3 regions of the Paenibacillus motobuensis genome follow, and region 2 is predicted to be linked to each of the others. Evidence: predicted binding sites of a transcription regulator. Region 2 holds the regulator's gene; each other region holds the start of a gene.
What was found. Region 2 encodes NrdR, which represses ribonucleotide reductase genes. Its sites were predicted from a motif close to AACACNATATATNGTGTT; they were not measured.
Positions count from the first base shown of each region.

Region 1: the regulator NrdR is predicted to act here: its motif matches at 1,129-1,146, upstream of ABD014_RS01900 (adenosylcobalamin-dependent ribonucleoside-diphosphate reductase).
Region 3: the regulator NrdR is predicted to act here: its motif matches at 1,412-1,429, upstream of nrdI (class Ib ribonucleoside-diphosphate reductase assembly flavoprotein NrdI).

Region 1 covers NZ_BAAACX010000004.1:137,424-139,694, forward strand. The annotation lists gene ABD014_RS01900 (adenosylcobalamin-dependent ribonucleoside-diphosphate reductase) at 1-855, opposite strand, end outside; gene ABD014_RS01905 (DEAD/DEAH box helicase) at 1,355-2,271, shown strand, end outside.
Region 2 covers NZ_BAAACX010000004.1:377,112-379,382, forward strand. The annotation lists gene ABD014_RS03065 (substrate-binding domain-containing protein) at 1-443, opposite strand, end outside; gene nrdR (transcriptional regulator NrdR) at 666-1,133, opposite strand; gene ABD014_RS03075 (alpha/beta-type small acid-soluble spore protein) at 1,272-1,490, shown strand; gene ABD014_RS03080 (lytic transglycosylase domain-containing protein) at 1,567-2,130, opposite strand; gene coaE (dephospho-CoA kinase) at 2,127-2,271, opposite strand, start outside.
Region 3 covers NZ_BAAACX010000004.1:184,613-186,883, forward strand. The annotation lists gene nrdE (class 1b ribonucleoside-diphosphate reductase subunit alpha) at 1-960, opposite strand, end outside; gene nrdI (class Ib ribonucleoside-diphosphate reductase assembly flavoprotein NrdI) at 947-1,306, opposite strand; gene ABD014_RS02140 (RNA polymerase sigma factor) at 1,666-2,244, shown strand; gene ABD014_RS02145 (hypothetical protein) at 2,234-2,271, shown strand, end outside.

The DNA of each region.
Region 1 (2,271 bases), 240 kb from region 2:
TTCGGTGTAATCGTCATCGGTGGTGTCCGGGAAGACCAATTCCCAATCTAAATCCTCTTTGACAGCCTTCATGAAGGCGTTGCTTACGCATACCGACAAGTTCGCGTTCGTGACTTGTCCCATCGTCTGCTTAACCGTTATGAAATCAAGCACATCCGGATGCCAGTCGTTGATCATAAGCATCAAAGCGCCGCGACGGCTGCCTCCTTGCTCAATCAGACCCGTCGTATAGCTGAACAATCCGCCCCAGGATACCGCACCGCTCGATGAACCGTTAACGCCTTTGACTATAGCACGACGAGGACGAAGCGAGCTGAGATTGATTCCGACGCCGCCGCCGCGGGCCATAATCTCCGTCATTTCACTTAAAGTCTCCATAATACCGCCACGGCTATCCTTCGGAGAAGGAATGACATAGCAGTTGAACAGTGTCAACTCATCGCTGGCTCCTGCCCCTGCGGCAATCCGTCCGCCTGGTACGAGCTTCCAATCTTCCAATATACCACGGAACTTCTCCGACCATTCTGCTTGCTTCTCTGGCGTTTCTTCCACCGAAGCCATCGCATTAGCCAGTCGATCCCACATCTCTTCAGGTGTCTTCTCGATATTCAACGTCAGCTTCTCGACATCTGCCTCTACCAACGCACCGCTGCGTGTCTTGACAGTGACCGACTGACCGTCGCGAGCGATCACTTCGCCAACTTCCTTCGTCGGAAATTTAGGATCATCCTTGGTCAAGACGAGAACAACGTCCCCAACCTTGGCATGGCTCGGATCAGGATTCTTCCAAGCATACCGATCCAAGAAGATTTTCTCGCTTAGCCCTTCCAGGCGCTGATTTTGCTTCGTTTTCAAAGAAAACACCCTCCTAATTATTAGAACTGTTCTTCACCTCTCAGCCGGTTCTTGTCCGATTCCATCCGAATCATAAATAATAACGACTGATATAGTGTTAGCCAATTTCAACAAAAACACAAAAAAACAAGCTCAAAAAAGTAATACCGCTTAGCGGAGCTACCGCAGACAAGAATATAGCCGGAATCAAGCAGTAATTACGAGATTGAACCCTATAAACATGGTTCCTGTTATACATTTACACACTTAGAATTGTTACAATAATATGTACAAATCTCAATATGTAGTGTGCTCAATTCATTATACTACACTACATATGGTTGTCACAACGAATTTCATTTTAATTTGGACTATTAAAGCGACACCTTCCTGTCCAAACTTCTGAATGCTCCTAATTCCTATCTATTTTGGCCCAAGTTATATCCTTTTTGTTTTTCGTCCATACTACCTACAGCAACTAGATAACGAAAGCGTTAGACAAAAGGGAGGTTACATCATCATGAACCCTCATCCCCCAAATCCGGACATGAAGCATATGTTAGCCGGTGTTCCCATCGAATTTGAACGGAATTGGTATGAAGATCTTGATACGAGATTAAAAAAGGGCGGCCCCTGGGATGATTGGAGATTGTTCAATCTGGCCACCCAGGCCGAAGCTTCCCTGCTCGTTACCAGTTTTGAAGAAATGCTATGCCTGGGCCATCTTAATCAATTCGACCCGCTTCCGCATCAGATTGACACGGCACAGAAGGTGATGTTCGAGATGCGCGGTAGAGCTATTCTTGCCGATGAGGTTGGCCTGGGCAAGACGATCGAAGCTGGACTGATTCTGAAAGAATATATCATTCGCGGACTTGTCAAGAAGGTTCTCATTCTCGTTCCAGCCTCGCTGGTTCTGCAATGGGTGAGAGAATTAAATCAGAAGTTCGGTATCTCGGCTGTAGCCCAGAAGAAAGAACATTCCTGGCATAACGATATTGTCGTCGCTTCAATGGATACTGCCAAGCGCGACCCTCATAAGAAAATTCTGACCGATTATGAATATGATATGGTCATTGTCGATGAAGCCCATAAATTAAAAAACAAAAAATCAACCAACTACCAGTTCATGCTGCAGTTGCGTAAAAAATATTGTCTACTCCTGACCGCTACGCCGATCCAGAACGACCTGAGCGAACTGTTCAATCTGATTACCTTGCTCAAGCCGGGTCAGCTTGGAGGTCAGAACGATTTCGCGGCCAACTTCGTCCTCGACAAACGCGTTGCCAAGAACGAGCAGGCCCTCAAGGGCGAGCTGTCAAAAGTATTGATCCGAAACCGTCGCGGCGAAGGCCAGTTGGACTTCAAGAAGAGGATCGTGCGCAATGTGCATGTCGAGCTCTCCCCCGAGGAGCAGAACCTCTACAATGGCGTTAC
Region 2 (2,271 bases):
TAATTATCCGTTCCCAGATAAGAATAGGCTTTGCTATCAGGGGCCCCCGAATCAAACAACACAACAGGGATGCCACTTTCTACTGCCTTATTGATCGTTGCAGTTAACAGTTCGGAATTCACAGCAGAAATGGCAATGCCCGCTGGCTTTTTAGAGATGACTTGTTCCAAAACGGTCATTTGTTCACTCGCATTATGTTTAGTGGAGCCATGATATTCTACAGATACATTCAGTTCTTCTGCCCCATCTTCGAAACCCTTTAAAATACTTTTCCAATAATCGATGCCTGTCTGAAACGTGACCATAACGTATGTGTCCTCTAGATTTCCCCTAAGCCCTGTTTTCTCCCAAGGGTCTTTGGAATTGGTTTGTAACCTGTAATTAAGTACATACACAATAAAAAATCCGATAAGGACGACATAAACAAGCCACAGCTTCTTCATCGATGTAACCCCTTTCATAACTTGTGATGAAAAATATATGTTTTTAAGAATGAGATTAACCTTAGCTTAGCACATGTAATGATCGATGAGAATAATTAGCCTTGAGTATACAAAAAAAGAAGATACCCGTTAAAATCAAATCTGCAGGTATCTCCCATCAGAGTTTTACTACTGTGTTTTTATAAATCAGAAAATCTGTTAATCATTCATACTTCCTGTTCATTACTCATCACCTGCAGGCTTGGAGAGCAGGCTGTTCAACTCCTTCATGAACATGTTAATGTCCTTGAATTGACGGTATACCGAGGCGAAGCGGACATAAGCAACCTCATCAACCGGATACAGCTGTTCCATGACCAGTTCGCCGATTTCACGGCTTTCCACTTCTGCGTTCGCAGAGTGGCGCATCTGACGCTCTACCGCGGATACGATAGACTCTAATTGCTCTACAGATACCGGTCTTTTCTCACAAGCACGCATTAGTCCTCTAAGCAGCTTCTCACGATTGAATTCCTCGCGGCTGCCGTCTTTCTTAATGACGATGAGCGGCATTTCCTCCACCATCTCAAATGTAGTAAAACGTCGGCTGCATTTCTCACATTCACGACGGCGGCGGATCGATCGATTCTCGTTAGCCGGCCTCGAATCAAGCACCTTCGTTCCCATATAGTTACAATACGGACATCTCACGCAAAAATGTCTCCCTTCTGCTTCTGCTAACTGATATTCCTGAAAATAAGAATACCAATAAATAACTAAAAAAATCAGTAATGAAGTTTCAAATACCGGAGCATAATACTGTTACCAACCGCAAGGAGGTGAACAACAATGGCGCAAGGTTCTAATTCTAACAACCTGGTAGTAAAACAAGCTTCCGGTGCACTCGAGCAAATGAAATACGAAGTTGCTCAAGAGCTTGGCATTAATTTTCCACAAGATGGATACGCTGGTAACCTGACTTCTTACGAAAACGGTTCGATCGGTGGTTACATTACTAAACGCTTGGTAACAATCGCCGAACAACAATTGGCAGGCCAATTCAAATAAGTAAGCTCTCAGGAAAGCATTGAAAGGCTCTGTAGCCTTTTGGTGCTTTCCTTATCTATTGTAACCGAGGCTTTCCTTAAAAATCATCATATATCTCGGAATATTGTTTATAGTAATGAGTTACCCGAAGGACATAATTCCTTGTCTCCGGAAACGGTATGTCATCGACAGTATTCAACTGACCGTCCCATCTCTTGCTCTTAATCCAGTTTTTCACATGAGTAGGGCCCGCATTGTAGGCCGCGATCACAGCAATTATATTTCCGTCGAATTGCTCTGACAAATAATTCAAGTACCAAGTTCCAATTCGGACATTTACATCAATCTCGTTCTTTACTTGATCAAGATGTACTTTATCATATTTAGCCTGATCAATAATCCATTCGGCCGTGCCTGGCATAATCTGCATGATGCCGAGCGCACCCTTCCTCGATTCGGCACCGACTTTATAGTTTGATTCTGCCTTAATAATCGCAGCCACGATCAACGGATCCAGACCATTCTCCTGTGCGTGCTGTTTAATTTCTTCTTTATAATAGATCGGATAGAACATGGACAACCATGCGGAATTAAAAAACAAAATGGCAACAAAACCAAGAAACAGCAAAAGCAGCACTCTCTTCTTCCGCAGCAGCCTCATACAGTAACCTTTTCCCGCCAGAATTTCTCGATTTGACGCCTCGTCTCATCCAATCCATAACGGTTGTCAATCAGAACATCGGCTTTACTCTTCTTCAATTCTATATCCATCTGTGCTGCCAGCCTTGAGCTTGCCTGTTCC
Region 3 (2,271 bases), 190 kb from region 2:
CAGCAGCTTGTCATACATCACGTCCAGATCCATATCATCCAGATGTGTTCCGTAAGCTTTATATACACTATATGGACCGAACACATGAAGCGGTTCGTTAGCCTTGGCCAGTTCATAGAAGCGGTTCGGCACAATCAAACCGATCGACAAAGTTTTCAAGCGGATCCGCTCATCGGCGTTGATCTTCTTGCTATCCAGAAACTCAGCGACATCCCAGCCGAAAATGTTGTAATACCCTGCGCCCGAGCCTTTACGCTGTCCCATCTGATCTGCATAGGAGAAGGCGTCCTCCATCAGCTTCAGCACCGGCATAATTCCTTTGGCCGCACCTTCCACTCCTTTGATCGCTTCGCCGCGTCCGCGCAGCTTCGACAAGTTAACCGCAACACCGCCGCCGATTTTGGACAACTGCATGCATGTATTTAGCACATAGTTGATTGAATTCAGCGAATCGTCCATTTCCAGCAGGAAGCAGGAAACCATCTCGCCGCGCCGGCTCTTGCCCGCATTCAGAAACGTTGGAGTGGCTGGCTGCAGCCGCTGCTCCATCATCGATCGCGCCAGCGTGCTGGCCGTATCTGCATTTCCTCGTCCAAGATGTAGTGCTACGATGGCCACCCGGTCGGGATAATGCTCCAAATATTTGGACTTGTCATTCATCTTCAACGCATAGTCCGTATAAAATTTCGATGCCGCCATGTAAGACGGGAATTCAAATTGATAGCTATGGGTAATGGCAAATACTTGATCGACTTCATCAGCTGTATACCATTCGTACACATTTTCATAGTAGTCATGTTCGATCATATACCGTACTTTATCGGCCGTAGTCGGGAAGGTCATCGTTCTACCCGCTACTTCCTTCATAAACTCAGCGACAGCTTCCCGGTCCTTCTCTAATTGAAAGAACCCGTTCTCATCACGCTGCATCAATTGATTGTTCAGTTCAATATGCCGCAACCCGGCTCACCTCCTGCTTGAAGTCTTCAGCATCCTTCTTCGTCCCGGAAAGCTCAAATTTGGCCACAACGGGCACTTGGTAACGCTCGGAGATCAAATCCGCACTCTTCGCAAATCTCTCTCCCCAATTGCGGTTACCGCTGGCCGCCACGCCGAGCATCCGCCCATGATTATGTTCCAGAAATGCCGAGACTCTTGGCGGTATCTGACCGAACCCGGTCGTATATGTAATCAGCACAAACGGCTCCTCCAGCGTCATGCCCTCGTCAATTTGTACGGCAGGCAAGTCAAGCTTCTGAATGAACCGTTTTACATTCCCTGTCTTGGAATCATACGCAATTAGCATTGATATACCCTCGCTTCTTTCTATGAATCTAGAGCTTTCCCATTCTTATATTTGTAGGGCGAAAACTCTCGAATAAACAACATCTTGTTGTGCTAAATCAATTTACCACCTATATATAGTATTGTCAATCCGTACAAACGTCCCAAATCGACTGTAAAAAGTTATAGATTAGGAGAATAAGCGCTTAATTTCCGCCTATATCCTGTCCCTCGTCAGATCGCTTTTTTAAATAAATAATTTTATTGAAGGTTTAACTGAGAAAACAGCCGAATTCATATAAAAAATCCAAGGTCCGGTCACAAAATAGATGTCGGCGCTGTTATAAGAGGTAAAGGGGCCCCGAATGAAAGGAGTACACTATGAAATCAGATCATAACCACGAGCCGTTAACCGAAGCGGAAATCGAGCGAATCGTCACTCAGATTCAAGACGGTCGGCAAGAGCCGTTCCGGCTCCTGGTTCAACAATATCAGCGCCGAATTCACGTATATTGCTGTCATATGCTGGGTCAACAGCAGGAAGCGGAGGATGCGGTGCAGGAGATTTTTATCAAATGCTATCAGCATATCGGCCGTTACAGGAAGCAAGCCTCCTTCACCGCATGGCTGTACAAAATCTCCTATAATCACTGCATTAATTTGCTGAAAAAACGAAACGCCTGGTACAAGGTTTTTAGTTCCTATCGCCAGCAGCAGCTCCATGACGAATGCGCAGCCGATTATAACACTAACGCTCTTGTCGCCGACGTGCTGGTCCAACTCTCTTCAGAGGAGCGGAGCCTGCTTCTGCTAAGGGTTGTAGATGAGCGTAGTTATGAGGAGATCGGTCAAATCATAGGTTGCAAGCCAGCCACTGCACGTAAAAAGTACGAACGAATCAAAAAAAAGCTAAAGACCACCCGGCCTTGGCAAATGGAGGGATACGCTAATGAAACCTAATGATTATTCTCCAGAAACAGATACGAT